DNA from 3 places in the Janthinobacterium sp. PSPC1-1 genome. Region 3 is predicted to be linked to each of the others. Evidence: predicted binding sites of a transcription regulator. Region 3 holds the regulator's gene; each other region holds the start of a gene.
The links. Region 3 encodes HrcA, which represses chaperone genes, less so after heat shock. Its sites were predicted from a motif close to TTAGCACTCNNNNNNNNNGAGTGCTAA; they were not measured.
Positions count from the first base shown of each region.

Region 1: groES (co-chaperone GroES) is a predicted target of HrcA. The motif match lies at 8,757-8,783, and genes of this name have one in related genera.
Region 2: rpoH (RNA polymerase sigma factor RpoH) is a predicted target of HrcA. The motif match lies at 1,082-1,108, and genes of this name have one in related genera.

Region 1 covers NZ_JAFCWP010000008.1:12,859-23,008, forward strand. Annotated here, with positions in the region: gene ACP7EG_RS22205 (LysR family transcriptional regulator) at 1-702, opposite strand, end outside; gene ACP7EG_RS22210 (NAD-dependent epimerase/dehydratase family protein) at 794-1,792, shown strand; gene ACP7EG_RS22215 (c-type cytochrome) at 1,814-2,125, opposite strand; gene ilvD (dihydroxy-acid dehydratase) at 2,349-4,220, opposite strand; gene ACP7EG_RS22225 (LysR family transcriptional regulator) at 4,394-5,305, shown strand; gene lgt (prolipoprotein diacylglyceryl transferase) at 5,385-6,215, shown strand; gene ACP7EG_RS22235 (EVE domain-containing protein) at 6,225-6,689, opposite strand; RNA gene ssrS (6S RNA) at 6,780-6,957, opposite strand; gene ACP7EG_RS22245 (cell division protein ZapA) at 7,012-7,323, opposite strand; gene ACP7EG_RS22250 (DUF904 domain-containing protein) at 7,323-7,586, opposite strand; gene ACP7EG_RS22255 (hypothetical protein) at 7,743-8,489, opposite strand; gene groES (co-chaperone GroES) at 9,024-9,314, shown strand; gene groL (chaperonin GroEL) at 9,365-10,150, shown strand, end outside.
Region 2 covers NZ_JAFCWP010000007.1:62,968-73,117, reverse strand. Annotated here, with positions in the region: gene rpoH (RNA polymerase sigma factor RpoH) at 25-918, opposite strand; gene ftsX (permease-like cell division protein FtsX) at 1,336-2,256, opposite strand; gene ACP7EG_RS21180 (cell division ATP-binding protein FtsE) at 2,253-2,996, opposite strand; gene ftsY (signal recognition particle-docking protein FtsY) at 3,005-4,063, opposite strand; gene ACP7EG_RS21170 (MerR family transcriptional regulator) at 4,228-5,166, opposite strand; gene ACP7EG_RS21165 (NAD(P)/FAD-dependent oxidoreductase) at 5,381-6,694, shown strand; gene ACP7EG_RS21160 (DUF1365 domain-containing protein) at 6,684-7,481, shown strand; gene ACP7EG_RS21155 (class I SAM-dependent methyltransferase) at 7,478-8,719, shown strand; gene ACP7EG_RS21150 (chalcone isomerase family protein) at 8,722-9,270, shown strand; gene ACP7EG_RS21145 (MFS transporter) at 9,267-10,150, shown strand, end outside.
Region 3 covers NZ_JAFCWP010000003.1:494,093-504,242, reverse strand. Annotated here, with positions in the region: gene ACP7EG_RS13365 (enoyl-CoA hydratase) at 1-256, shown strand, start outside; gene ACP7EG_RS13360 (enoyl-CoA hydratase/isomerase family protein) at 249-1,379, shown strand; gene mmsB (3-hydroxyisobutyrate dehydrogenase) at 1,401-2,405, shown strand; gene ACP7EG_RS13350 (hypothetical protein) at 2,592-3,173, opposite strand; gene ACP7EG_RS13345 (hypothetical protein) at 3,210-3,812, opposite strand; gene ACP7EG_RS13340 (HAD family hydrolase) at 4,056-4,781, shown strand; gene hrcA (heat-inducible transcriptional repressor HrcA) at 4,899-5,915, shown strand; gene fur (ferric iron uptake transcriptional regulator) at 5,964-6,395, opposite strand; gene ACP7EG_RS13325 (outer membrane protein assembly factor BamE) at 6,592-7,227, shown strand; gene dapB (4-hydroxy-tetrahydrodipicolinate reductase) at 7,247-8,056, shown strand; gene ACP7EG_RS13315 (barstar family protein) at 8,065-8,391, shown strand; gene ACP7EG_RS13310 (CaiB/BaiF CoA transferase family protein) at 8,505-9,752, opposite strand; gene ACP7EG_RS13305 (acyl-CoA dehydrogenase) at 9,752-10,150, opposite strand, start outside.

The DNA of each region.
Region 1 (10,150 bases), on a different contig from region 3:
GCCCGCGCGTATCAGGGCCAGTTGCGCCAGGTCGCTGTCGCTGCGCCAGGCAAAGTTTTCCCGCGCAAAACCCTCAAAGGCGGCGCCCGCGTTGCGCACGAAGGGACTCGCCTCGTCGTAGCCGATGACGGCGTGTTGCGCCAGATCCGACAATCCGGCCGGCGTGCCATGGCGCGCCAGGTAATCCGCGTGCGCATGCAGGCCCAGTTCGATATCGCCCACCTTGCGCGCCACCAGCTGTTCCTGACGCGGACGCAGCATGCGCACGGCAATGTCCGCCTCGCGGCGCAGCAAATCCTGCACTTTGTTGCTCAATACCAGTTCGATGGTCAAGCCGGGATGGCGTTCGCGCAGGCGGGCCAATATCGTCGGCAGCACTTCCACGCCCACCACTTCGCTGGCCGCGATGCGCACGACGCCGGCCACGCCCTGCCCCTGGCTGCTGGCGGCGCGCTGCATCAGGGCGGCCGTGTGCTCCATGGTTTCCGCATGGGGCCGCAGCGCCAGCGCCACTTGCGTAGGCAGCAAGCCCTGCTGGGACCGCGTAAACAGGGTCGCACCCAGCTCCTTTTCCAGAGCGGCGATGTGCCGGCCGACGGTGGGCTGCGTGATGCCCAGCGCGCGGGCCGCGCCAGACAGTGAGCCGTGCTTCAGCACGGCCAGCAGCGAACGGTAGTATTCCCAGGCAATGGCGGTAGTCATACATAAATGTATAGCCTCTGCTCGATGTTCGTCAATTCCCAATGAGCCTTGCGCGGCAGATACTGGCGCCATCAACCACACGGAGGACAATATGGACAAAACAGTATTGGTACTGGGCGCCACGGGCGGCATCGGCGGCGAGATGCTGCGCCAGCTCCTGGCGGCGGGCTGGCAGGTACGCGCCTTGACGCGGGGAGAAACGCAGCCGGAGCATGGCGACCGTGTTGCATGGCTGCGCGGTGATGCGCTGTCGCGCGCGGATGTGCTGGCGGCCGCCAAAGGCTGCGCCGTCATCGTGCACGCCGTCAACCCGCCCGGCTACCGCCACTGGGGCCGGCTGGTGCTGCCCATGCTCGACAACACCATCGCTGCGGCCATCGCTGAGGGCGCCACCATCGTGCTGCCCGGCACCGTCTACAACTTTGGCCCCGACGCGTTTCCCGTGCTGGCAGAAGACGCGCCGCAGCACCCGCAGACGCGCAAAGGCGCCATCCGCGTGGAACTGGAAGCGCGGCTGGAACGGGCCAGCACGCAGGGCGCCAAGGTCATCATCGTGCGCGCGGGCGACTTCTTCGGCCCCCGCGCCGGCAATAACTGGTTTTCGCAGGGCCTCGTCAAGCCTGGCCAGAGCGTGCGCAGCGTGCTGTATCCGGGCGCGCCCGGCGTGGGCCACCAGTGGTCCTACCTGCCCGACGTGGCGCGCACCATGCTGCAATTGCTGGCCATGCGCGCCACCTTGCCCGCGTTTGCGCGCTTTCACATGGCCGGCCACTGGGACCACGACGGCCGGCAAATGACGGGGGCGATTGCCCGCGTGGTGAAACAGGCCACGGGAACCACGCCCGCCATCCGGCGCTTTCCATGGTGGCTGGTGGCGCTGGCGTCGCCGTTCGTGGCGACCCTGCGCGAAATGCGCGAGATGCGCTATCTGTGGCAAACGCCCTTGCGCATGGAGAATGCGCGCTTGCTGGCCGTGCTGGGCCAGGAGCCGCATACGCCGCTCGACGAGGCGGTGCGAACGACATTGGAAGGCCTGGGCAATTTAGATGCAGCAGGCAAAAAAAATGCGCCGGGATTGCCGGCGCGCTAATTGCAGGTACTGCGGCACAGATTATTTCTGTGCCAGTACCCATTTAACCAGGGTATGGGCTTCCGCATCGCTCACTTGCGGATTGGCTGGCATCGGGATCGCGCCCCAGGTGCCGGAACCGCCCTTCATGACTTTCGCCACGAGCTTGGCTTCCGCGTCTTTTTGACCGGCATATTTGGCCGCCACGTCTTTATACGCAGGACCCACCAGTTTCGTGCTCACCGCGTGGCAAGCCATGCAGTTTTTTGCTTTCGCCAGGTCCGGATTGGCCAACGCTGCTTGCGATGCCAGAGCCGATACGGTCAATACACTCACCAACATAAAACGTTTCATTGTCTTTTCTCCAAAGTTACTTCCTGCGGCATTTTACTGTGTTTCCGCAGATGCACCACGAGCCCAGATCAAGCGTTTCAATGTAGTAACGCAATGTAGTAGCGATTAGGCACTCATATTCTGCCCCATCTGCGCACGCATGACCATGTTGTTTGTAAGGCGATGTAACGCCAGGCGGCCCCGCGCGGTCAAACGGGGCCGGCCGTCGCACTTATACAACAAATCAGCGTTTCTGCTTTTTCAGCTGCGACAGGTCACGCACGGCGCCGCGGTCGGCCGACGTCGTCAGCGCCGCATACGCCTGCAGCGCCTGCGACACGTAGCGCTCGCGCTTGACGGGCAGCCAGGCATCGTCGCCCTTCGCTTCCATGGCGGCGCGGCGCGCGGCCAGCTCGGCATCCGTCACGCGCAGGTTGATGCTGCGCTCGGGGATGTCGATGTCGATGAAGTCGCCCTCTTCCACCAGGCCGATGGCGCCGCCTTCGGCCGCTTCCGGCGAAGCATGGCCGATCACCAGGCCCGAGGAGCCGCCCGAGAAGCGCCCGTCCGTGAACAGCGCGCACGCCTTGCCCAGGCCCTTGGATTTGATGTACGAGGTCGGATACAGCATTTCCTGCATGCCGGGGCCGCCTTTCGGGCCTTCGTAGCGGATGATGACGACGTCGCCCTCATGCACGGTATCGGCCAAAATTGCTTCAACAGCGGTATCCTGGCTTTCGAACACGCGCGCCTTGCCCGAGAATTTCAAAATGCTTTCATCCACGCCGGCCGTCTTGACGATGCAGCCCTTTTCGGCCAGGTTGCCGTACAAGACGGCCAGGCCGCCATCCTGCGAGTACGCGTGGGCCTTGTCGCGGATGCAGCCGGTGGCACGGTCCATGTCGACGGCAGCAAAACGCTCCGACTGCGAAAACGCCGTCTGCGTCGGCACGCCGCCCGGCGCGGCGCGGAACAGTTCATGCACGGCCGGATTGTCCGTGCACATGATGTCGTTTTGCGCGATGGCGTCGGCCAGGGTCGGCGCGTGGATGGTCGGTAAAGTGGTGTTGAGCAGGCCGGCGCGTGCCAGTTCGCCCAGAATCCCCACGATGCCGCCCGCGCGGTGCACGTCTTCGATATGGTATTTGTCCGTCATCGGCGCGACCTTGCACAGGCACGGTACCTTGCGCGAGATGCGGTCGATGTCGGCCATCGTGAATTCCACTTCCGCCTCGTGCGCGGCGGCCAGCAAGTGCAGCACGGTGTTGGTCGAGCCGCCCATGGAGACGTCGAGCGCCATGGCGTTTTCGAAGGCCGCCTTGGTGGCGATCGAGCGTGGCAGCACCGAGTAGTCATCCTGCTCGTAGTGGCGCTTGGCCAGTTCGACGATCAGACGACCCGCGCGCAGGAACAGTTGCTGGCGGTCCGAGTGCGTGGCCAGGATCGTGCCGTTGCCGGGCAGGGCCAGGCCCAGCGCCTCGGTCAGGCAGTTCATCGAGTTGGCCGTAAACATGCCGGAGCAGGAACCGCAGGTCGGGCAGGCCGAACGTTCGATTTCCGCCACGTCGGCGTCGGACACGCTGCTGTCGCCCGCCTTGATCATGGCGTCGACCAGATCGAGCTTGATGATCTTCTGCGTGCCGTTGACCACCTTGACGACCTTGCCCGCTTCCATCGGCCCGCCGGAAATAAACACGACGGGGATGTTGATGCGCATGGCGGCCATCAGCATGCCCGGCGTGATCTTGTCGCAGTTCGAGATGCACACCATGGCGTCGGCGCAGTGGGCGTTGACCATGTATTCGACGGAGTCGGCGATCAGGTCGCGCGAGGGCAGCGAATACAGCATGCCGCCGTGGCCCATGGCGATGCCGTCATCGACGGCGATGGTATTGAATTCCTTGGCCACGCCGCCGGCCGCCTCGATTTCGCGCGCCACCATCTGACCCAGGTCTTTCAGGTGCACGTGACCGGGCACGAACTGGGTAAACGAGTTGACGACGGCGATGATCGGCTTGTCGAAGTCGCCATCCTTCATGCCGGTGGCGCGCCACAGGGCGCGGGCGCCAGCCATGTTGCGGCCGTGGGTGGTGGTGCGGGAGCGGTATTGCGGCATGATGGGGTCCTTCCAAGGATGATTGATGCCTGACTGCGCGGATTTTCAACAAAACCCTGCATGCAGTGGGGGTACGTCAGATTGCCTTGTGCGCGCCCCACTGTCAAATATATGATGCACATGTCTGTGAGTCGTTTTGCATATCACAGCAATCAATCCGCATGGAAACACATATGAATCTCGAACTGCGCCAGCTGCGCTACTTTGTCACCGTTGCCGAGGAATTGCACTTCGGCCGCGCCGCCGCGCGCCTGCACATGACGCAGCCGCCCCTGTCGCAAACCATCATGGCGCTGGAAGATCTGCTGGGCGCGCCCCTGTTCGTGCGCACCCGGCGCGAGGTGCAGCTGACGCCGGCCGGCACGGCCCTGCTGCCCGAGGCGCGCCGATTGCTGGCGCAGGCGCTCGATTTGCCCGCGCTGGTACGGCGGGCCGCGCAGGGCGAGGCGGGGCGTCTGAGCCTGGCTTTCGTTTCCTCGGCCGACTACAGCGTGCTGCCACCGCTGCTGCGCGCTTATCAGAGCGCCTATCCGCAGGTGCAGATCGCGCTGCAGGAAGCCACCTCCGATTTGCAGCTCGATGAATTGCTTGCCGGACGCACGGATGCGGGCCTGTTGATCCCGCCCCTGCCCGAAAAGGCGAAAGGGGACCTCGATTACCTGCCCGTACTGGCCGAGCCGCTGGTGCTGGCCGCGCCGTCCGGCCTCGACATATTGACTAAGCCCGGCCCCGTGCGCCTGCGCGACTTGCCGCCCCTGCCTTTGATCATTTTCCCGCGCGCGATATCGCCCGCCCTGCACGACGCCATCCTCGGCGTGTTCCGCGCGGCCGGCATCACGCCGCAGATCGGCCAGGAAGCGATCCAGATGCAAACCATCGTCAGCCTCGTCTCGGCTGGCATGGGCATCGCGCTTGTGCCACAATCGGTATCGAATCTGATGCGCCCGGGCGTAGAATACAGGCCGCTGCAGGACGCCACGCCGCTGGTGGAAACGGGCCTGGCCTGGCGCCGCGACAATCCGTCCGCCGTGCTGCAGGGTTTCCTGGCGCTGCTGCGCAAGCAGATCAGCGCGACCGCCGATTAAATTAAGTGGCCGCTAAGGCAAAAAACCGCAAGCGCCCCCATACTACGCAACCTTGGCTTTAAACAAAGAAAGAAACCCCATGCTGATACACCCGATGCCCGACCCGATAGCCATACAAATCGGCCCGCTCGCCGTGCACTGGTACGGCCTGATGTATGTGCTGGCCTTTGCCCTGTTCATTATCCTGGGCCGAGTGCGCATCAAGCAGCCGCATATCGCCGTGCTGGGCTGGAAGAAGGAAGACCTCGATGACATGCTGTTCTACGGCATGCTGGGCGTGGTGATCGGCGGGCGCCTGGGCGAAGTGCTGTTCTACCGCCCCGAATACTTCATGCACAATCCGCTCGAGATCTTCATGGTCTGGCATGGCGGCATGTCCTTCCATGGCGGCTTCCTGGGCGTCATCCTGGCCATGTATCTGTGGAGCCGCAAGGCGGGCCGCAATCTGTTCGACGTGCTCGACTTCATCGCCCCACTGGTGCCGCTCGGTTATGCCGCCGGCCGCCTGGGCAACTTCATCAATGCCGAACTGCCGGGCCGCATCGCCCCGGAAACCCTGCCGTGGGCCATGCAGTGGCCAGGCATTCCGTATCCCGTGCACCCGTCGCCCCTCTACCAGATGCTGGTCGACGGCATCTTGGTATTCATCATCCTGTGGCTGTATGCGCGCAAGCAGCGTCCGCGCATGGCCGTGGGCGCCATGTTCACCCTGCTGTACGGCTGCGCGCGTTTCTTCACGGAATACTTCCGCACGCCGGACTGGGAAGTCGTCTGGCTGGGCGTACCGATCACATCGGGCCAGATGCTGTCGCTGCCGATGATCGTCGGTGCCATCGCGCTGCTGGTGTGGGCGTATAAAAGCCAGGTGATGGGCACCCCGCCCACCAAGGCCCGCGTAGCGGACGCCTGACCGGCCGCCCTACGCCTTCAACCTGCTTGTAATCACTTTCCATTGCGCCGGCGTCACGGGCGTGATGGACAGGCGGCTGCCCTTCTTCAACAGCAGCATGTCTTCCAGCTCCGGCATCTGGCGCATCTCGGACAGGGGCAGCAGCGCCGTCTTCTTTACGCCCCGCACGTCGACGCTGATCCAGCGCGGCTGTTCAGGCGTCGCCTTCGGATCGAAATACTTGCCGCCCTCTTCAAACTGGCTGTGATCGGGATACGCGCCGCTGGCCACTTCGGCCACGCCCGCCACGCCCGGCTGCGGGCAGCTGGAATGATAAAACAACACGCCATCGCCCGGCCGCATGCCATCGCGCATGAAGTTGCGCGCCTGGTAGTTGCGCACGCCAAACCAGGGCATGGTGTGCTGCGGCGCTGCCATCAGGTCGTCGATGCTTACTTCATCGGGTTCGGATTTCATCAGCCAATATTGTTTCATCTAGACTCCGTGTGAAAGCGACAGACGTAAAAAAACGGTTGCGCATGATGCGGCAACCGTTTTCAGTTGTACTTACAAATGCAATGCAAATTAGGCCCCGCCTGTGCCGCTATGCCGGCATCCCGAACCAAACGGTTCAAGGTGGTCACGTTAGTTCAATTTCGGGTTCGTCGAACGAGCGACGCTCACTCCCATCAAACAAAATTCGCAACCGATGCGCATAAATGGTTCAAGGAATATATGGCAATCGCGAACACCGCAGGGTAGACCCAAGTTTACTCCTTTGGTCGCGCATCGCAAAGACAAATCGTACCGTGTCCGCTTAAAAAAGATTTTCCTGGGGCGTCAATGCGCTGTCCAATACCGTGTGCATGGCCGAGATTTTCTGCTTCACTTCGAGTATCGTCAGCTCCGACAGCGGACCTTGCGGCGACTTCACGGAGAGGAATTCGGCGGCCACGCCCAAGGCGGCCAGCACGGCGATGCGGTCATTGCCCTTGACCTTGCCCGCGTCGCGGATGGCTTTCATTTTACTATCGAGATAGATTGCCGCTTCGCGCAGTGCGCGCTCTTCACCGTCGCGGCACACCATGCTGTAGGACTGGCCCATGATATTGACATCGACACGCGGCATTACGCTTCCTTCTCGTTCTCGGCAATATAGGCTCCCGCTTCCGAAGCGGCTTGCTCCAGGCCGGCTTGCACCAGTTCGGGAATTTTTTCCAGCAACGCTTCCACCCGCTCCTGCGCCTCGCGCATGCGCTGCACATACAGGGCGTTCTCGGCGGCCAGCGCGGCATTGGCCTTGCGCAATTGCGCGTTTTCACGGCGCAGCGCATGGGTCATTTCGGCCAGCAGGCCTATCTTGTCGGATAATTCGTTGAATTCGGAAATCATCCCGCCACTATAGGGCGGACGCTCCATGGGCGTCAATCGAATCACGCCGCTGTCACACATATTTACATCAATGCAGGGCAGTTGGCGGACAATACACACTTTTTCCGGCGCTTTTCGCCAAGTGCGCGCATCTGCCAGCGCCGCGATGGCAGCATTTTACTCGTCGACGTAATCGGCTTCGATATCGAGTCCGCCATAACGATTTTCGCAAGAGCGGCGCACCAGCGTCTGCTGTCCGCCCTTGCCGTCAAGCACCATCGTCAAGTCGCGGCAAGTACGGCGGTAGCTGCCAGGTTTGGCGTCCGTCCCCGAGGGCGTCAGGCGCACTGCCAGCGGCGCCGCATTGCCCAGGCCCTTGTTGCTCCACTGGCGCGTCTTGCCATCCTCTTCATCTTTCAAGGTGCGCACGGCGGCCGTCAGCAAGGCTTGTTGTTCCTTGGCATTAAGCTTGGCGATGGTGACGTCGGACAGGAACGGCGGATACACGACGGGCGCCGGGTCCTTGCCCTGCACATCCCAGTTGCCGCTGTTCTGCGAACAGGTGCGGCGGCTCAGGTCTTGCGACTTGCCGCCCGCCGTGACGACGAATTTCAGGTCGCGGCAGACGTGCGCCTTCAGACTGTGCTCCGTCATGCCGGAGTTGCTGAAGTTATACGTGACTTTCACCAGCACGCCACTGTCGCCGCCGTTGTCCCATACGTGCGCTTCCTGGTCGTCGTCATCCTTGTTGAGGTCGTTGAACAAGTCGCCCAGCAACATTTTCTTTTCCAGCGGTGTCAGGGTCGCCACGCTGATCTCGTCGACGATGGTGGGCGTGTGCGCGGCGGCATTGCCCAGGCAGGCGAGGCCGATGACGGTAGCGCCCAGCAGGCGCAGCACGGGACGGGAAACAGGAAATGGCATGGCGTTCTTTCTGGAGCAAGTGGCGATATGTGGCGATATTGATATGCAATTGCAATCATCTTATCAAATTTCATAGTAAAACTCTGTTTCCTGCGCGTACAGGAACGCCCCCCATCCGGGCGGCATGCTAGAGTCGCTGCTGTTGCTGACGCCCGGGAACGCGGCTTGTGCTGGCGCAAACCCTGTGTAGATGCAGGCTCTGCTCAGCATCTATCTATATGTTCCTCTTGAATAAGCCCTTGAAGTTGCCCCATACCGTCCCTATAATTAGCACTCGTTAGTAGAGAGTGCTAACAAACTCTTTCGTAGCAATCCTCAGGACTGATGGTGCTTGCCAGACCACTGCAGGGAACGCTACGCGGCGGGCGACGCCGCGATGCACCACTGCCGGATACAGGCAAGGACAAGATGACATGGGGTTTGCTTGACCGTTGCGGGCTGCTTTCAACGGCGGTCACTGAAAGCAGGTCTGGCGCTGTGCCGGACATGTATTCATTTAGCAACACTTATCCATTGAACTTTAAGGAGTTTTGTATGAATCTGCGCCCATTGAACGATCGCGTCATCGTCAAACGCCTCGACCAGGAAACCAAAACTGCGTCCGGCCTCATCATTCCTGATGCAGCTGCTGAAAAACCGGATCAAGGCGAAGTCCTTGCCGTAGGCAATGGCAAGATTCTCGACGACGGCAAAGTCCGTCCTCTGGATGTCAAAGTGGGCGACCGCGTCCTGTTCGGCAAGTACGCCGGCCAAACCGTCAAAGTTGACGGCGATGAGCTGATGGTCATGCGCGAAGAAGACATCATGGCGATCGTCGTCAAGTAATTGTTTCCACGTTGTAGACAGACACATCCCGAAACTCAGGAGAATTGAACATGGCAGCTAAAGAAGTAATATTCGGCGACGCAGCGCGCGCCAAGATGGTCGAAGGCGTCAACATCCTCGCCAATGCAGTCAAAGTAACGCTGGGCCCGAAAGGCCGCAACGTGGTCCTGGAGCGCTCGTTCGGCGCCCCTACCGTCACCAAGGATGGCGTATCGGTAGCGAAAGAAATCGAACTCAAAGACAAGCAAATGAACATGGGTGCTCAGTTGGTCAAGGAAGTTGCTTCCCGCACCAGTGACAACGCCGGCGACGGCACCACCACCGCCACCGTGCTGGCCCAAGCCATCGTACGCGAAGGCATGAAGTTCGTTGCCGCCGGCATGAACCCGATGGACCTGAAGCGCGGTATCGACAAAGCAGTTGCTGCCACCGTCGAAGAACTGGCGAAAATCGCCCGTCCTTGCACCACGACCAAAGAAATCGCCCAAGTTGGCGCGATCTCGGCGAACTCGGACTACTCGATCGGCGAGCGTATCGCTGAAGCGATGGAAAAAGTCGGCAAAGAAGGCGTCATCACCGTGGAAGACGGCAAGTCGCTGAACGACGAGCTGGACATCGTTGAAGGCATGCAATTCGACCGCGGCTACCTGTCGCCTTACTTCATCAACAACCCAGAGAAACAAGTTGCCGTCCTGGACAGCCCATTCGTCCTGCTGTGCGACAAGAAAATCTCGAACATCCGTGACCTGCTGCCGGTACTGGAACAAGTCGCAAAAGCTGGCCGTCCACTGCTGATCATCGCAGAAGACATCGAAGGCGAAGCGCTGGCGACCCTG
Region 2 (10,150 bases), on a different contig from region 3:
TTTGCATTGCGGCATTGCTTGTACTTACACCCAGGCGGCCAGCGCGCCCTTCATTTTTTTCAGCGCCGCCACTTCGATCTGGCGGATGCGTTCGGCCGATACGCCGAACTCTTCTGCCAAAGCGTGCAGGGTGGCGCCGGAACCGTCGTCGTTGGCCAGCCAGCGCGCTTCGATGATGCGGCGCGAACGGGCGTCCAGCTTGGACAGTGCTGTTTCCAGGCCTTCCGATTGCAGACGTGTCACTTGTTCCGCTTCCAGCACCTTGGTCGGCTCGCTTTGCTCCGACGACAGGTAGGCGATCGGCGAAAACTTGTCGTCTTCATCGTCGGTCGGCGATTCCAGTGCAATGTCGCGGCCGCTCAAGCGCGTTTCCATTTCGATCACTTCTTCGCGTTTCACGTCGAGCAGCTTGGCCAGCGCATCGATCTGCTTCGGCGTCATCGCATCGAGGCCCGTCTTGTGGCTGCGCAGGTTGAAGAACAGCTTGCGCTGTGCCTTCGTCGTCGCGACCTTGACCAGGCGCCAGTTTTTCAGGATGTACTCGTGCATCTCGGCTTTCACCCAGTGCATGGCGTACGATACCAGGCGCACGCCCTGGTCCGGATCGAAGCGTTTCACGGCTTTCATCAAGCCGATATTGCCTTCCTGAATCAGGTCGGCGTGCGGCAAGCCATAGCCCAGGTAGCCGCGGGCAATCGAGACCACCAGGCGCAGGTGCGACAGCACCAGTTCTTGCGCGGCGGCCAGGTCATTTTTTTCGCGCAGGCGTGTTGCCAGCGAAATTTCTTCATCGTGGGTCAACATGGGCAGGCGGTTCACGGCCGAGATATAGGCGTCAATATTGCCCAGATTGCCAGTGAACCCGAGGCCCAGCGCATTACTTTTGGTCGGAACCAATGCGGATGTTGCGGACATCATAGTCATGTTTTCTCCCTCGTAGTCTTGCTTTGTTCCAGTTGGCCATGTCACGCGACGTGGCCCGATTGTCTGTTCGTTTTGCGTATGCGGTCTTGCACTTGCAGATCGCGGCACCATCTTCATTTGGCGTCCATGGCGGTTCTGCTGTTGGTATGTCCCTATATTAGCACTCTCTGCTTGAGAGTGCCAATCAGCACATTTAATCGTCCTGATAGCCTAAATGCTATGGCGAATGAATGCTTGATAAATGTGTATGAACGGTGATCTGAACAGCGCTGCAGGCCGCTTCACGACAACGTAGCCAGTCTACGGCCTCTGGCTGAAGCGAACCTTAAGAATACTTGCTAAATATCAAGATAACAGCATTGTGGTGACGCATGGCGGCACCTGGGGCGCCGCCATGGGAGGGAGGAAAGGTCAGTTCAGGCGCGCCAGGTGGCGCTGCACGCAGAGGAAGGCGCCGATCAGGCCCAGGCCGGCGCTGACGGCCAGCAAGCCGGCCATTGGCAGCGGCGCCAGCGGCACCAGCTGGAATTCGGACGCGTACAGGCGGGCAAACTCGGCAATCGCGGTATTCAGTGGTTGCAAGGCCAGCGCCACGGCGCCCAGGGCCAGCGCACCGGCGCACAGGCCCAGCAGGGCGCCCGTGTAATAGAAGGGGCGGTGGATGAAGGTGTCGGTGGCGCCGATCAATTTCGAGATGCTGATTTCATCGCGCTGCTGCATCACCTGCAGGCGGATGGTATTGAAGACCACGGCGATCACGGCCACGCCCAGGGTGATGGCCAGCAGCAGCAGCACCAGGCGCAGCACGCCCAGCAGGGCCGCCAGGCGCTTGACCCAGGCCGAATCGACTTGCGCCGATTCCACGAATGGCAGGTGGCGCAGCTGCTCCGCCACCGCATCGACATCCTGCGCTTCGCTGGCGCTGCTGAACGCATCGAGTTTCAGTACATAGCTGTCGGGCAGGGGATTGTCGCCCAGGGTGCTGAGCACGTCGGCCAGGCCGTTCTTGTTTTTCAGGGTGTCGAGCGCCTGTTCGCGCGGGATGAAGACGATCTTCGCCTTTTGCGCGCCGACGACCTTGCGCATGGCGCCCGCCAGGGCCACGGCTTGCTCGCGCGGCGTGTCGATCTTCAGGAAAACGCTGATTTCCGGGTCGACCGACATCTGTTCCGACATGGGGCGCACATTGTCGAGCATGGTCAAGCCGGCGAACGGCAGCGACAGGGCGATGGCGACGACGAGCACGTTCAACAGGAAGCCGCCTGGCGACTTGCGCAAATGGATCAGCGCCGAACCGAGCGCGAAGCGGTGTTGACGGAACCAGCCTCTCATGCCTGTTCTCCCTGCACATCGTCGGGGCCGGGGGAGGGCGCAAAATCGGGATCGGGCGGCGCGAAGACGGGCGCCTGCGTGGCCTTGTCGATGGCGACTAATTGGCCGTTTTTCAGGTGGATCACGCGGGCGGCGGCGTCGAGCATCTGTTCGTCATGGCTGGAAATGAGGCAGGTCACGCCCACCGAATGAAACGCTTTCAGGGCGTCGAGCACCTTGTTGGCGCTGGCGCGGTCCAGGTTGGCCGTCGGTTCATCGGCCAGGATGATCTGCGGCCGGTTGACGATGGCGCGTGCGATCGATACGCGCTGCTGTTCCCCACCCGACAGCGACAGGGGACGCGCCATGGCGCGGTCCAGCAATCCCACTTTGTCGAGGGCGGCGCGCGCGCGCTGCTCGGCGGCAACTTTATGCGCACCGACGACGAGCAGCGGCAGCATGACGTTGGCCAGGATGGAGCGGTCGTTCAGTAATTTTTGCTGCTGGAAGATCAGGCCCATGTTGCGGCGCAAAAAGGGCACGCCGGCCGGCTTGATCTTCGCCATGTCCTGGCCATTGACGATCAGCTTGCCCGACGTGGGGCGTTCCATGGCGGCGATCATTTTCAGCAGGGTGGACTTGCCGGCGCCGGACGGGCCGGCCAGAAAGACCAGCTCGCCTTTGGCAATGCTCAGCGAAATGTCGCTGAGGGCCACGGCATCGGAGGAGTATTGCTTGGAGACGTGCTGAAATTCAATCATGTATAGGCTTATCCGAGCAGCGCTTCGACAAATTCGGCAGCCACGAAAGGCTGCAAGTCTTCAATTTTCTCACCGATGCCGATGAAATACACGGGGACGGGGCGTACGCGGGCAATCGCCGCCAGCACGCCGCCCTTGGCGGTACCATCGAGCTTGGTAATCACCAGGCCGCTCAACTGCAGTGCATCGTCAAAGGCTTTCACTTGCGTCAAGGCGTTCTGGCCCGTGTTGCCGTCGATGACGAGCAGGGTTTCATGCGGCGCGCCTTCCATGCCCTTGCCGATCACGCGCTTGATTTTCTTCAATTCTTCCATCAGGTGCAACTGCGTCGGCAAGCGGCCCGCCGTGTCGACCATGACCACGTCGATACCGCGCGCTTTTGCCGATTGCACGGAATCGTAGGCCACGGCGGCCGGGTCGCCCGATTCCTGCGAGATGACGGTGACGTTGTTGCGCTCGCCCCAGACCATCAGCTGCTCGCGCGCGGCGGCGCGGAAGGTGTCGCCCGCAGCCAGCAGCACGGACTGGTTATTCGACTGCATGTGCTTGGCCAGCTTGCCGATGGTGGTGGTCTTGCCGGCGCCATTCACGCCCGAAATCATCATCACCAGCGGCTTGTGGCGGCCCAGCTCGAAGCGCTTTTCCAGCGGCGAGAGCAGGTCGATCAGCAGCACTTTCAGCGCGGCCTTGACGGCGGCGGCGTCGAGCAGCTTGTCTTCCTTGACCTTTTTCTTCAATTCCGTGAGCAGGAATTCGGTGGCGTCGATGCCCGCGTCGGACATCAGCAGCGCCGCCTCCAGCTCTTCGTACAGGGCGTCGTCGATCTTCGCGCCGACGAACAGCACGGACAAGGTGTTCGAGGTTTTCGACAGGCCGGCCTTCAGGCGCGTCATCCACGATTTTTTCTCGGGTTCGGCAGCGACGATCACGGGCACGAGCTCGGCCGGCGCGCCGCTCAGGGGCTTAGCGGCAGGCTGCGGGGCAGGCGACGTGGCGGCAGGAAGGACGAGGGGCTCGGCTGGCGCAGCCTCGGGAGCGATGGGTTTTTTCTTGAAGAAACTAAACATGGATGTGTGGTGGCGGGTGCTGACCTAAGGCCCGGCGGCGCCGGACACTGTGTTACAGGCTATTCTACCAGAGCGCGCCCGGCCCTTCATGCTTTACTGTTCGATTGGCAACATTGCGCGGCTATCCACGGAGATCGCCGCAGTTGCCGCGCTTTCCAGCCGGTTCAGTGGGTTTGCAGGGCCAGCGCCTGATGGCGGCGGCGCCAGTCAGCGATGCTTTCCTCGACTTGCCGCAAGTCCAGCACATGCAGGAACGCCGGCGGCTGCTTGGTCAGCACGGGACTGCGTCCGCCAGCCCACAATTCCATGTCTGGCGGCAAGCTCGCATGCAACTGCTGCAGGCTGTCGCGCGTCTGCCGTTGCTTGCTGGCGCTGGAAAACGACAGCGCCACGATGTCGGCACGCTGCGCGCGGGCCGCCGCGACGATGTCCGCCAGCGGCGTTTCCACCCCCAGCGACATGCAATGGGCGCCGGCCGCCGCGCACAGCGCCTCGGCCATCAGCAGCCCCAGGCCATGCCGCTCCTGCGGCAAGGTACTGAGGACGATACGCGGCGTGCGCGTCGACGGGCTGCTTGCCTGCGGCAGGGAAAAAATGGCATGGCGCATCACCGTTTGCAAGGTTTCGCTATACAGATGCTCTTCATACACGGCCAGGTCGCCGCAAGCCCACGCTTCGCCCACCATGCCCGTCAGGGGCGCGATGACGTCGATGGTGAACGCTTTCAAGCCCAGCACGGCCAGCGCCTGGCGCAGGGCGTCGCCCAATTCCGCCATCTGGTGGCCACGGCACAGGGCCAGGTAGTGTTCGAGCTGGGGGGGACGGGTTGACGGCGCCACGCTGCCGGCGCTGGCCAGCTGCTGCAGTTGCAAGGTGCTGTGTTGCATGATTTTGCCCGGACGAAATCCGAGGTCCAGCAGGCGCTTGACCATACGCAACTTCTGCACTTGCTCGGCCGGGTAGCTGCGCTCGCCAAAGGCGTCGCGCTGGGGCTGGGGAAAGGCGTAGCGGCGCTCCCAGACACGCAAGGTTTCCTTGGCCAGCCCCGTATCGCGCTCGACATCGCTGATGCTGAAGGCGGAAGGGGGGTGCAGCGGTTGCAAATCAGTATCCATACAGGGGGCTTGCTCGCATGCCAAAAGAACGTGGGATGCATTTTACGCCTTCCATCGCCCCGGACCAAATAGCTGAATCCGATTGAAACTTGCCTGCGTATAAGTTTGTGAGCGGCTCGCGCCCTCATTGACATAGATCAATATTTGACTGACTATGCAGAAAACTTAATTTGTCCAGGACAAACATGAAACGGATACAGTCATGAAGATCGCCGTCGTCGGAGCAGGAATTGCCGGTTTGTCGTGTGCCTATCGCCTGGCGCAAGCGGGCCAGGACGTCACCTTGTACGAGGCGGGTGACTATTTCGGCGGTCACAGCCATACGGTGGACGTCACGCTCGATGGTGTTACGCATGGCGTCGACACGGGTTTTCTCGTGTTCAACCACGCCACCTACCCGAACCTGGTGCAACTGTTTGATGAACTCGGTGTCGGGGCGGCCGACAGCGATATGTCGTTTTCCGTGAAAATGCCGCTCGGCACTGCGTCCGATGCCCGCGTGCTGGAATGGGCTGGCGCCAATTTCGATACCGTGTTTACCCAGCGCAGCAATCTGCTGCGCCCCGCCTTCCTGCGCATGCTGCGCGATATCGTGCGCTTCAACCGTCAGGCCAGCGCCCTGGCCACGGCCAGCGTGCCGGCGCCGGCCCTGTCGCTGGGTGAGTTTCTCGAGCTGCACGGCTATGGCGATGAATTCCGCCACTGGTATCTGCTGCCGATGGCCGCCTGCATCTGGTCGTGCCCGGCGCGCCAGATGCTGGCCTTTCCCTTGGCCACGTTTATCCGTTTCTGCCATAACCATGGCTTGCTGCAAGTGAGCGACCGGCCGCAATGGCGTACGGTGCGCGGTGGTTCGCGCGTGTACGTGGAAAAACTGCTGGCGGGCATTCCGCAGCAGCGCCTGGCTTGCCCCGTGCTGGCCGTGCGCCGCCAGGCTCATGGTGGCGCGCGCATGGTCGAGCTGCACACGGCCGCCGGTGTCGAGCATGCCGATCATGTCGTGCTCGCTTGCCACAGCGACCAGTCGCTGGCCCTGCTGGGAGATATCCGTGACGACGAGCGCTGCGTGCTCGAAGCCGTACGCTACCAGCCGAACCGGGCTGTGCTGCATACGGATGCGTCCTGCCTGCCGCAGCGCCGCAAGGCTTGGTCGGCCTGGAATTACCAGGGACGGCCGGCAGTGGCGGAAGGCGAGGCGCCGCAGGTATGCGTACATTATTTGTTGAACCAGTTGCAGCCGCTGCCGTTCACCACTCCCGTCATCGTTTCGCTCAATCCCCTCGATGAACCGGACCCGGCGTCCATCCTCGACGAGTTTTCGTATGCCCATCCCGTGTTCGATGGCGCGGCCATTGCCGCCCAGGCGCGCCTGGCCGGCTTCCAGGGCGCGCAGCACACGTGGTTCGCGGGTGCCTGGACGGGCTATGGCTTCCATGAAGACGGCTTGAAGTCGGGCCTGGCCGTGGCGCAAGCGCTGAACGGCATGGCGTCGGCGGAGCTCGGCCATGCCGCGTGATTTCTCGCCGCCCGTGCCGCCGCAGCCCCTGCTGTGCCTGGGACGGGTGCGCCATGCGCGGCTGCGCCCGCGCGCGCATGCTTTCAGTTATGGCATGTTTTATCTGCGCCTGCCCTTGCGCAGCATGGGCGCGCAGGATTTCCCCGCTCGCCTGATGTCGCGCAACGGCGCCAATCTGCTGGCCTTCCGCGACAGCGACCACGGCGATGGCACGACACCGTTGCTGGAGTGGATCGATGGCCTCTTGCACCAGCATGGCGTGTTGGACGCGGGTGGCGAAATCTGGCTGCAAACCATGCCACGCATGTTTGGCTATGTCTTCAATCCCATCAGCTTCTGGTTTTGCCACCGCCCGGATGGCGTGCTGCGCGCCGTGCTCTGCGATGTGCGCAATACCTTTGGCGAGCGCCATCTGTACTTGCTCGAGCAGGGCGGCGCCATCGCGTATGGCAGCGAGTTGCGTGCCAAGAAGATTTTCCATGTGTCGCCGTTTTGCAAGGTGGAAGGACAGTACCGTTTCCGTTTCCTGCGCAACCACGACAAGGATGGCGAGCGCCACCTGGCCCGCGTCGATTATGACGACCTCGACGGTCCGATTCTGGAGACGAGCTTGTCCGGCACGGCGCAGCCGCTGCGCGATGGCGCCATCGCCTGGGCCTTGCTGCGCTACCCCCTGATGACGTTTGGCGTGATGGCACGCATCCATTGGCAAGCCTTGCGCCTGTGGCTGCGCCGCGTGCCGTTTTTCAGCAAACCCCACCCCCCACAAAAAAAGGTGTCCCGATGAGCTCCGATTCCCTGCCGACCGGCCTGCATGCGCGCAGCGGCCCGTCCCCGAACCCTGTGCATGAACATCTGGACTTGCCCGCTGCTGCGCGCATGATTCTGCGCCTGCTGGAAAAACTGCAATATGGCGCCCTGCGCCTGCGCACGCCGGATGGCCGTATCTTGCTGTACGGCGACGCCAGTCACCCCGTCACCCTGGACTTGCATAACTGGCGCCTGTGTGCGGCCGTGTTGCGTTCGGGTGACATCGGCTTTGCGGAAACATTCATCGCCGGCGACTGGCGCACGGACAATTTGCCGGGCTTGATCGAATTGATGATACGCAACCGCGCGCAGGTCGAAACCTTGATCTACGGCAACTGGTGGGGCAGCCTGCTGTACAAGGTGCGGCATTTGCTCAATCGCAATTCGCGCGCCGGCAGCAAGAAAAATATTCACGCCCATTACGACATCGGCAATGCCTTTTATCAGCTGTGGCTGGACCCGTCGATGACGTATTCGAGCGCCCTGTTTACCGCAGGCGCCAGCCTGGAGCAGGCGCAAGGTGCCAAATACCGCCGTATTGCGGACCAGTTGCAGCTGCAGCCGGGCCAGCGCGTGCTGGAAATCGGTTGCGGCTGGGGCGGCTTTGCGGAAACGGCGGCACGCGATTACGGCGCCCACGTCACGGGGCTGACCCTGTCGACCGAGCAGCTCGCCTATGCGCGCCAGCGCCTGCAGGATGTGGGGCTGGCAGGGCAGGCTGATTTGCAACTGTGCGACTACCGCGACAGCCACGGCCAGTACGACGCCATCGCCTCAATCGAGATGTTCGAAGCCGTGGGGCAAAGCTACTGGCCCGGCTATTTCGCTTGCGTGGCGCGCAACCTGAAGCGGGGCGGACGCGCCTGCATCCAGACCATCGTCATCGCCGACGAACTGTTCCAGCGCTACAGCAAGAGCACGGATTTCATTCAACAGTATATTTTCCCGGGCGGCATGCTGCCCTCGCCGATGGAATTTCGCCGCGCTGCCGAGGCGCAGGGCTTGCGCGTGGTGGACGCCTTCAGCTTTGGCCTCGATTATGCGGAAACCCTGCGCCAGTGGCGCGCCAGCTTTCTGGCCCAGCGCACGGCGCTGGAAAAGCAGGGTTTCGATGGCCGTTTCCTGCTGACCTGGGAGTTTTACCTCGCGTATTGCGAGGCCGCCTTCCAGGCGCACAACACGGATGTGATGCAATTTACCCTGATCAAGGACTGACCATGCGCCGCCTGCTTGCCACTGTTGTGCTGTCCCTGACCATGTTCGCTGCCGTCGCCGCGCCGCCGGCCTTTATTGCTGCCGATGTGCCCGAAGCCCGCCTGGCGGGTGAGGGCGAATACACGTGGTTCGGCATGCGTATTTATCGGGCGCAACTGTGGGTGGGCGCGAACGGTTACCAGGGCGCGGCGTCGGCAACGGCGCCTTTCGTGCTGGAATTGCGCTACGCGCGCGCGCTCGATGGCAAGAAGATCGCCGAGGCCAGCCATGAGCAGATGCAAAAGTTGGGCCTCGGCACGGAACAGCAGCGCCTGGCGTGGCTGGCCACCATGCAGCGTATCTTTCCTGACGTCAAGGAAGACCAGCGCATCGCGGGCGCCTACCGGGCCGGTATCGCGCCCGGCGTGCGCTTTTATCTCGATGGCAAGGTGCTGGCCGACGTAAGCGATGGCGACTTTGCGCGCGCCTTCTTCGCCATCTGGCTGTCGCCCGAGTCGACGGCGCCGACACTGCGCGCGGCCCTGCTGCAGAGTGCGGCGCCACTGCCATGAGTAGCGGGGCCGGCGCTTTGACCTTGCCTGCCTTGTTCAGTTATGGCCTGTTCGGCTTGCCGCTGGCCATGCTGGCACTGCCCATCTATATATATGTGGCGCCATTTTATGCGCAGCGCAGCAGCCTTGACCTGGCGCAAATCGGGGCCGTGCTGCTGGCGGCCCGCATCGCCGCCGCCTTCATCGATCCGGCCCTCGGTGCCTGGATGGCGCGCGGCGGGCGCAGCTATGCCATCTATGTCGCTGCGTCGCTACCGTTGCTGCTGCTGGGCTTTGGCGCCCTGTTCCATCCGCCGTCCCTGTCGCATGGGGCGACCCTGGCCTGGTTCCTGGCTGCCTTGCTGCTCGTGTATGCCGCCTATGGCCTGGCCGGCATCGCGCACCAGAGCTGGGGCGCGGCCTTGAGCCATGCGCCCACGCAGCGGGCGCGCGTGACGGCCGTGCGCGAAGGCTGCGGCTTGCTCGGCGTGATCCTGGCGGCAGGATTGACTTCCGTGCTCGGCTATGACGGCTTGTCGCTGGCCTTTGCCGTGTGCTTGCTGGCGACGGGTGCGCTGTTGCTGGCGCGCGCGCCGCGTCCGCTTTTGCGCCAAGGCACGGAGGCGCTGCCCGCTGGCGCCTGGCGCCTGCCATTGCGCCAGCGCGCGTTCCGCTGGCTGTTCGCCGTCCTGCTCGTCAATGGCGTGGCCGCCGCCATTCCCGCCACCCTGTTCCTGTTCTTTGCCGGCGATTATCTGCGCCTGGGGCATTACGCCGGTCCGTTCCTGATCGTGTATTTTTGCGCGGCGGCCGCCTCGATGCCCGCGTGGGTGGCGCTGGCGCGCCGCTTTGGCGAAGCGCGTGCCTGGGGCGGCGCCATGCTGCTGGCCGCCAGTGTGTT
Region 3 (10,150 bases):
CGGCCTGGTCGAGGAAGTTGTGCCTACCGGCAAGGCCGCCGCCACGGCGCTGGCGCTGGCCGCCAAGGTGGCGCGCCAGAGCCCCAGCAGCGTGACGGCGTGCAAGACCCTGATCCAGGGCGCGCGCAGCCATCCGCTGGTCAATTCCCTGCCCGACGAACGCACCCTGTTCCTGGGCCTGTTCGATACGCAAGACCAGAAAGAGGGCGTGCAAGCGTTCCTGGAAAAACGTCCGGCGGAGTGGCGCAATGGCTGAAACCTTGGTTGAGACCGTCAAGATAGAAGAACGCGACTGCCCCGGCGGCATGAAGCTGGGCGTCATCACCCTCGACGCACCGAAGTCCCTGCACGCGCTGACCTTGGAGATGATCCGCGCCATCGACAGCGCGCTGGTGCGCTGGGCCGGTGACGATGCCATCGCCTGCGTGGTGCTGCAGTCGTCGACCGACAAGGCCTTCTGTGCCGGCGGCGACGTGCGCAGCTTGCGCACTGCCGTGGTCGAGCAGCCGGGCGTCGTACCGAATCCGCAGGCGCTCGCTTTCTTTGCCGAGGAATACCGGCTCGACCACCGCATCCATACGTATGTGAAACCGCTGCTGGTGTGGGGCGGCGGCATCGTCATGGGCGGCGGTCTGGGCCTGATGGCCGGTGCCAGCCACAAAGTGGTGACGGAAAGCACGCGTATCGCCATGCCGGAAATTACGATCGGCCTGTTCCCGGACGTGGGCGGCAGCTGGTTCCTGGGCCGCATGCCGGGGCGCAGCGGCTTGTTCCTGGGCTTGACGGGCGCGCCTATGAACGCGGCCGACGCGCTGTTTGCGGGCCTCGGTGATTATTTCCTGCGCCAGGAAGAGCGCGCCATGGTGCTCGACGCGCTGGCGCTGGCGCAATGGCAAGTGGATGCGCCCGCGAACCACCAGCAGCTGAGCCGTTTGCTGCGTGGCTTCTCGGCCCCGGCGTCCATGCTGCCCGTCTCCGAAGTGCGCGCCAACTTCGACGCCATCGCCGCCTTGACGCAAGCGCCCACTCTGCCCGAAGTGGTGGCCGCCATTGCCGCGTATGACGGGGATTCGGCCTGGCTGCAAAAGGCGGCCCATACACTGGGCAAGGGCGCGCCCACTTCGGCCGCCCTGGTGTGGGCCATGCGTGAGCGCACTCTTCACCTGAGTTTGGCGCAAGTGTTCCAGCTGGAACTCATTGTTGCCGTGCAATGCTGCGCCCACGCGGACTTCAGCGAAGGCGTACGTGCCTTGTTGATCGACAAGGACAATGCGCCGCAATGGCAGCCGGCCAGCCTGGCGGAGGTCGGCGACACGTATCTCAATGAATATTTCACGGCGCCGTGGAGCACGCATCCGCTGGCCGACCTACCCATTTAAACATTTAAGTAGTGCATAAAAATGCTCAGGGCTAGGCGCCTTGCCGAAGGCAGTACGACCAGTACGACTAGGCAAGGCAACAACGCCATGGGCTTTTTTAGGCGCTACAGGAGACATTATATGCAACATATCGCTTTTATCGGCCTGGGCAACATGGGCGCGCCGATGGCCCGCAACCTGGTGGCCGCTGGCTTCCACGTCTCCGTGTTCGACCTGGCACCAGCGGCAGTGGCGTCGCTGGTCGAAGCAGGCGCTACGGCGGCAGCATCCGCCAGCGCAGCCGTGCAGACGGCCGATGCCGTCATCACCATGCTGCCAGCCAACAAGCACGTGCAGGAACTGTACCTGGCCGCCGGCGGCGTGCTCGACTCGGCCAAGCCCGGCGCCCTGTTCATCGATTGCAGCACCATCGCCGCCGATGTGGCGCGCCAGGTGGCGCAGGCAGCCAGCGAGCGTGGCTTTGCCATGATCGATGCGCCCGTCTCGGGCGGCACGGCAGGCGCGGCGGCCGGCACCCTGACCTTCATCGTCGGTGGCAGCGTAGCGGCCTTGCAGCAGGCGCGTCCCCTGCTGGAAAAGATGGGCAAGAACATCTTCCATGCGGGCGAGGCGGGCGCGGGCCAGGTGGCGAAGATTTGCAACAACATGCTGCTGGGCATTTTGATGGCCGGTACGGCCGAGGCGCTGAACCTGGGCGTGGCGCATGGCCTGGACCCGAAAGTGTTGTCCGACATCATGGCCAAGAGCTCGGGCCGCAACTGGACCCTGGAAGTGTACAACCCGTGGCCGGGCGTCATGGAGGGCACGCCCGCGTCGCGCAATTACACGGGCGGCTTCGGCACGGCGCTGATGCTGAAAGACCTGGGCCTGGCGCAGCAGTCGGCCTTGTCGGCAAACGCGCCCACGCCACTGGGCGGCCTGGTGCGCCAGCTGTACCAGATGCATGCGCAAGCCGGTTATGCGCAGCAGGATTTCTCCAGCATCGTGCACATGCTGCAGCCTGGTTTGCAAACGCCTGCCGCCTGAGAAATTTTGGGCAAAAAAAAGCCCGCTGGTAAAAGCGGGCTAAATCCAATTCTTGGAAGAGTTGGAGGAGACAGATGCATTATGCTGCATCGCCACATATAACTCCAATTTATCTTTGGAATATCAATTATATATTTACGTGATATCTCTTCCCAGTAGCCGCATGGCGGCTACCGTTCCCGTAACTCAGACCGGATTACAGGCGATCTGTACGTTGGTGACGTTGGCGCTGCCCATGGTGCCAGCGCCTGTGCCTGGCTGTACGACGCACAGCAGCCCCTTCGGCTGGGTGGAGACGCCGACGCCATAGGTGGTGCCATCGGCGACAGCGCCGTTCAAGGTAAAGGTCTTGACATCCTTGGCCACTATGGTTGTTACATTACCGTTAATCAGCACCAAGCCGTCTACCGTCAGACCAGAAATCGTGCCGCTCACGCTATACGTATTTTGTGAACAAGAAACAGCGGCGCTGATGTTGATGTAATGGCCAGCCGAACCGGAGCCGCCACTGATGCTGCAAGTCATATGGGCCGGTTGTTGCTTGAAGGTGATGTTGTAGTCGGTGCCATAGTCGATGCGCTTTTTAAAGGTAAACGAGGTCTGGCCGGCTGCAATCGGCAGCTCTTCTCCGCTATTGGCCAGGATCAGGCCATTATTGTTCAAGTTGCTGACGGTGCCGCTGACATCATACGATGCCTTGCCGCCGCAAGCGGCCAGTCCCAGGGTCAGCAGCAGCGCGGCGAGTGGGCGCAGGCAGGATAACTTCATGTATTTCTCCAAAAATTAGGTGACGGATCGCAAGGATTACTGCGGCGTGCAGTCGAGTGTGGCCGCGGTCGTGAGGGCAGAGCCCATCGTGCCGACCGTATCGCTGCCGTCGGCACTGGTGGAACCCTGGAAGCGGCACTTCAGACCCGTTGGCTGAGGAGGCAGTATGGAAATAATGTATGGGTAGCCGTCAGGTACCGAATCGAATTTGTAGGAGTCGGTGCCAGCCAGGGGGCTAATGCCGTTGGGGCCCATCACCAGGCGCAAGCCGCCAGCGGTCAGGCCCGTGATCTTGCCGCTCAGCGGGTAGGTGTTGGTCGTGCAGCTCACCACGGTCGTGCTCACGGAATAGCTCGTTGCCTTGCCGCTGCCATTGGTAATGCTGCAAACGGCGCCTTTTGGCTGTTCCGCGATGGTGATATCGTAGCGGTCATCGGTCTTGACCAGCTTGGTGAAAACAAAGGAGGACTGGCCCGCAGGAACGGACAAGCGTTCGCCATCATTCAGCAGAATCAGGCCATCCTTTGCCAGATTGGAGACTTGGCCACTCAGATACAGGTTGCCGCCGCTGCCGCCGCAAGCTGCCAGTGTGACGGCGCAAGCCGCCGCCAGCATCGAGCGCAGGTACAAATTTTTCATACATTCTCCAAAACGAATTAGGTTGGGTAGCGCAACGCGGACGCTGGCGCCGCATTGGAATGGCGCCTATTTTAGTCTATCTGGCAAGCCGAATGATCTTGCCTTGTATCACCCTGTAACAATTTTTCGCCGGGAAGCGCTGGCCCGGCCCCATTTCACGGGACGCAGCCAAGCCGGCGGCGGCGATCGGTGCGACAATACATGCAGCCTGCGCATCGTGGCGCGGCATCCACCGTGAGTCCCATGTCCCTTGCCCCTGTAAAACCCGCTGTGCCGCCCAAGGCCATCCTGTTCGATCTCGACGATACCTTGTGGCCCATCGCGCCCGTGATTGCCGCCGCCGAAACCCTGCTGCACGACTGGCTGGCCACGCATGCGCCCAGGGTGGCGCAGCAGTTTTCCATCGAGGTGCTGCGCCAGCACCGCCTGGCCATGCTCAATGCGCAACCGCATTTCCATGGCAACCTGATCGAGTTGCGCCGCGCCGGCCTGCTGGCCGCCTTCGAGACCGCCGGCGAGGATGCCGCCCTGGTCGAGCAGGCCATCGTGCACTTCCTGGCCGCGCGCAACCGCGTCCAGCCCTATGACGACGTCTTGCCTGGCCTGGCCTGGATGCGCCAGCGCATGCTGCTCGGCTCCATCTCGAATGGCAATGCGGACCTTGAAATTATCGGCCTGGCGCAGCATTTCAAGGTGTCCATCGCCGCCAGCGAGTTCGGCGTGGCCAAGCCCGATGCCAGCATCTTCCTGGCCGGCTGCGCCGCGCTGGGCGTGGCGCCGAGCGAGGCCGTGTATGTCGGCGACGATTTGTATTTCGACGTGACGGGAGCGCAAGGCGCGGGCATGCGTGCCGTCTGGATGAACCGCAAGGGCAGCGACGCCCACCTGGCCGCCGGTGTGCAGCCCGACGCCATCTGTGCCAACTTTGACGAGTTGCTGCTGTGGCTGCAGGGGCAACTGGAAGATTGATCGCCGCCGGACGGGCGAACGTGCATAATAGGTGCTGTTACTGCACGTTCGGCCGCTGTCGTTGCCGCTTGATTAACAATATGCTTGTTTAAAGAATATTTGCTTACCTGAGACACCATGCAACTCGATACACGTGCCCAAACACTGCTGAAAGCCCTGGTCGAGCGCTATATCGCCGACGGCCTGCCGGTTGGTTCGCGCGCCCTGTCGAAAATTTCCGGCCTGGACCTGTCGCCAGCCACCATCCGCAACATCATGGCTGATCTGGAAGAACTCGGTTATGTGTCCAGTCCGCACACCTCGGCCGGACGCATCCCCACGCCGCGCGGCTACCGCATCTTTGTCGACACCTTGCTGACCGTCCGGCATCTGGACGAGCACCTGGTGGAATCGCGCATGCGCCTGCAGACGCCGCAGCCGCAGAAAACCATCGCCAACGCGGCGCAGATGCTGTCGTCGCTGTCGCAGTTTGCCGGCGTCGTGCTCAGTCCGCGCCGCGAATCCGTGTTCCAGCAAATTGAATTTCTGCGCCTGTCCGAAAAGCGCATCCTGCTCGTCATCGTTGCCCCGGGCGGCGACGTGCAGAACCGTTTATTGCTGACGGAGGCTGATTACACGCCGGCGCAACTGGTGCAATCGGCCAATTACATCAACCAGAACTATGGCGGCCTGTCGTTCGATGCCGTGCGCGTGCGCCTGCGGGGCGAACTGCGCCAGCTGCGCGACGACATGGGCAGCCTGATGCAGGCGGCCGTGGAAGCGGGCAGCGAAGCGATGGCCGACCATAGCGACGACATGGTAATTTCCGGCGAACGCAACTTGCTCAGCGTGAGCGATCTGTCATCGAATATGCATTCGCTGCGCCAGATGTTCGACATGTTCGAGCAAAAAACGGGCTTGATGCAGCTGCTCGACGTGTCGAGCAAGGCGACGGGCGTGCAGATTTTCATCGGCGGCGAATCGAACCTGGTGCCGATGGATGAGATGAGCGTGGTGACGGCGCCGTATGAAGTCAACGGCAAGATCGTGGGAACGTTGGGGGTGATCGGACCGACGCGCATGGCCTACGAGCGCGTCATTCCGATCGTCGATATCACGGCTAAATTACTCTCTAGCGCACTCAGCCATCATTGATGCAGCTCCATGCTGCGCCAGCCGCCCCGTGGGAGCGGCCGGCAAGCGTCAGGCGGCTTTATGCGGGCAAGCCGTCTTGATGCAGTTGCCGTAGATGGCCAGGGCGTGTTCGGCGATCTTGAAGCCGCGCTCTTCAGCCACTTTTTGCTGGCGGATTTCGATCTCTTCGTCGAAGAATTCTTCGACCCGGCCACAGTCGAGGCACACCAGGTGGTCGTGGTGCGATCCTTCGTTGAGTTCGAAAATTGCCTTGCCGGTTTCAAAATGGTTGCGGTTCAGCAAGCCTGCCTGTTCAAACTGCGTCAGGACACGGTAGACAGTTGCCAAACCGACATCCATATTGTCGGCCAGCAGAATTTTATAGACATCTTCTGCTGTCAGGTGGCGTACCGGGCTACTCTGGAAGATATCGAGTATCTTCAGGCGTGGCAGGGTGGCTTTCAGACCGCTTGCCTTGAGATCACTAGGATTGTTACTCATGTTTGTTGCTCGTATGTGGGTCAGGTGCTTTATCATATAGCGTTTTGTCGGGGAGTGCCAAAATATGCATTTTTTTGGCAGGCCGGTCACTCCTGGCGTTTTGTTCATCCAATTGAGGTCATTTATGCGCGTAACACCGGCTGTATTGCCATCTCTCTGGCACCGTATTTCATTTCGAGCACCAGTCGTGGCAGGCATGGTCTGTGTCGCGCTGGTCATGTCCGGCTGCGCCAGCCGCGGCATCCTTGGCGAAAAGCCGGCAGCCAGCCAAAAAGAAGGCAAGGAAGTGGTCCCTGAGCAGGGCGCACAAACGACCACCATTACGCCGCTGCAAAAATTCATGTGGTTTTTCTCGCCGTATCGTCCTGACATTCAACAAGGCAACTTTGTCTCCGAAGAGATGCTGGCCCAGTTGAAAGTGGGCATGACGCGCGACCAGGTACGTTTCGTCCTCGGCACCTCGCTGCTGACCGACATTTTCCATGCCGACCGCTGGGATTATCCATTCCGCCTGGCCCGGGGCAGTGGCGAAACCACCAGCAGCCGCGTGGTTGTGTTTTTTGATAAAGAAGGCAAGGTGGCACGTTTCGAAGGCGGCAACTTGCCGACCGAGAAAGAATACATCGACCGCATCGCCGGTCCGTCGCCGTTCGCCAAGGTCGCCAAGGCCGACGTGCCTGCCGCCGCCGTGCCGTCGCCCGTGGCGCCGAGCGCCGTGCCCGTGCCGGCCGATGCCGCTCCTGCCATTCCTGTGAGCAAGCCTGACGTTGCACCTGCACCTGCAACGGCGCCTGCCGCCGAGCCTGCACCTGCTGCCGAACCCACCAAATAAGCTGTTGTAAGAGAATAAAATGACTGAACTGAAAATCGCCATCGCTGGTGCCAGTGGCCGCATGGGCCATATCCTGATCGAAGCCGTCAGCAACGCCCCCGACGCCGTGCTGGCCGGTGCGCTCGACCGCGCTGGTTCACCGTCCGTCGGCCAGGACGCCGCCGCTTTCCTGGGCAAGCCGGCCGGCGTGCTGATCGAGTCCGATCTGGCCACCGGCCTGGCCGGCGCCGATTACCTGATCGACTTCACGCGTCCCGAAGGCACTTTGCAGCACCTGGCGTATTGCGCCGAGCACGGCATCAAGATGATCATCGGCACCACCGGCTTCGATGACGCGGGCAAGGCGGCGATTGCCGCCGCCGCCGAAAAAACGGCCATCATGTTCGCGCCGAACATGAGCGTGGGCGTGAATGTCACCATGAAGTTGCTGGAACTGGCGGCGAAAAGCCTGTCCGAAGGCTATGACATTGAAATCATCGAAGCGCATCACCGCCACAAGGTCGACGCGCCATCGGGCACCGCCCTGCAAATGGGTGAAGTGGTGGCCGGCGCCCTGGGCCGCGACTTGAAAGAGTGCGCCGTGTACGGACGCGAAGGCGTGACGGGCGAACGCGATCCGTCGACCATCGGCTTTGCCACCATCCGCGGCGGTGATATCGTCGGCGACCATACGGTGCTGTTTGCCGGCATCGGCGAGCGCATCGAGATCAGCCACAAGTCGAGCAGCCGCGTCACCTACGCCCACGGCGCGCTGCGCGCCGCGCGTTTCCTGGCCGACAAGCCGACCGGCCTGTTCGACATGCAAGATGTGCTGTCGCTGAAGAACTGAGGAAGATCATGGCCACTGCCATCCTGAATGGAAAAGACATCACCGACGCAGCGAGCTTCCATGCGCAATGCGTGCCAGCCTTCGGTTTCCCTGAATTCTACGGCAACAGCATGGATGCCTGGGTCGATTGCCTCAGCTATCTGCGCGACGACGAAAACATGACGCAGTTCCGTTTGAAACCGAACGAAGTGCTGGAAATCGTGGTGCAGGACGCAGAGGCAATGAAGGCGCAAGTGCCGGACTTGCTGGAAGAAATCACCTTCTGTATCGCCGGCATCAATGAGCGCTATGAAGATTATGGCGAGAAGCCGGCGCTGAAGCTGGTACTCAAGTGAATAGAATCGTAGGTCGGATTAGGCCCTGCGGGCCGTAATCCGACAACATTGTTGGCTGTGCAAGTCGGATTACGCGCAAGCGCTAATCCGACCTACGTCCAGACGACCAACATTTACACCACCTTGCGTTCGCGCAAACCGTCGATCTGACTGCCATCGAGGCCCAGCCACTGCTGCAGCACCTCCTGCGTATGCTGCCCCAGCAACGGCGGCGGCAAACGGTACTGCACCGGCGAACCGGACAGGCGCACGGGATTGGCTACCAGCGCCACCGTGCCCGCCGTCGGATGCGGCATCTCCACTTTCAAGCCACGCGCCACCACTTGCGGGTCGGCAAAGACCTGGTCGATGCGGTTGACGGGGCCGCACGGCACGGCTTGCGCCTCGAACGCGCTGATCCACTCGGCCGTCGTGCGCATGACCGTGGTCTGGCGCATCAAGGGAATCAGAATCGCCCGGTTTGCCACGCGCTGCGGATTGCTCATGAAACGCTCGTCCTGTGCCCATTCCGGGTGGCCGGCGACGGCGCAAAAGCGCGAGAATTGCCCATCGTTGCCGATCGCCAGAATCATGTCGCCATCGGCCGTCGGGAAGTCTTGATACGGCACGATGTTCGGATGCGCATTGCCCATGCGCTGCGGCACTTTGCCGCCGCACAAGTAATTCGCCGCCTGGTTGCCCAGCGCCGCCACTTGCACGTCCAGCAGGGCCAGGTCGATATGCTGGCCCAGGCCCGAGCGCTCGCGTTCTGCCAGCGCCGCCTGCACGGCGATGGTGGCGTACAGGCCCGTCATGATGTCCGTTTGCGCCACGCCCACTTTTTGTGGCCCGGCGCCCGGCTGGCCATCGGGCACACCCGTGATGCTCATCAAGCCGCCCATGCCCTGGATCAAAAAGTCATAGCCGGCGCGCGCCGCATATGGCCCATCCTGGCCAAAGCCCGTGATGGAGCAGTACACGAGGCGCGGGTTGAGTGCCAGCAAGCTGGCCGCGTCCAAACCATATTGCTTCAAGCCGTCCAGCTTGAAATTTTCCAGCAAGACATCCGCTTCGGCGGCCAGCTGGCGCACCAGCGCCTGGCCTTCAGGGGCGGCCAGGTCGATGCACAAGGAGCGCTTGTTGCGGTTGGCGCACTGGAAATAGGCGGCCTCGGCGGTGTCGCGGCCGTCTGCATCTTTCAGATACGGCGGACCCCAGGAGCGCGTGTCGTCGCCGCGCCCCGGCTGTTCGACCTTGACCACGTCGGCGCCGAGGTCGGCCAGCATTTGCCCGGCCCACGGGCCGGCCAGCACGCGCGACAGGTCCAGCACGCGCAAACCGGTCAGCGGTGCGGGCCGCAGGGTGGAAGCCAAGGTGTCCATCAGTTGTTGAAGGCGGCGATGCCGGTGATGGCGCGGCCGATGATCAGCGCGTGCACATCGTGCGTGCCTTCATAGGTGTTGACCACTTCCAGGTTGACCAGGTGGCGGATGACGCCGAACTCGTCGGAAATACCGTTGCCGCCCATCATGTCGCGCGCCACGCGGGCGATATCGAGCGCCTTGCCGCAGCTGTTGCGTTTCATGATCGAGGTGATTTCCACGGCAGGCGAACCCTCATCCTTCATGCGGCCCAGGCGCAAACAGCCTTGCAAGCCCATGGTGATTTCTGTCAGCATATCGGCCAGTTTCTTTTGCACCAGCTGGTTCGCGGCCAATGGGCGGCCGAATTGCTGGCGGTCCATCGTGTACTGGCGTGCCTTCAGATAGCAGTCTTCGGC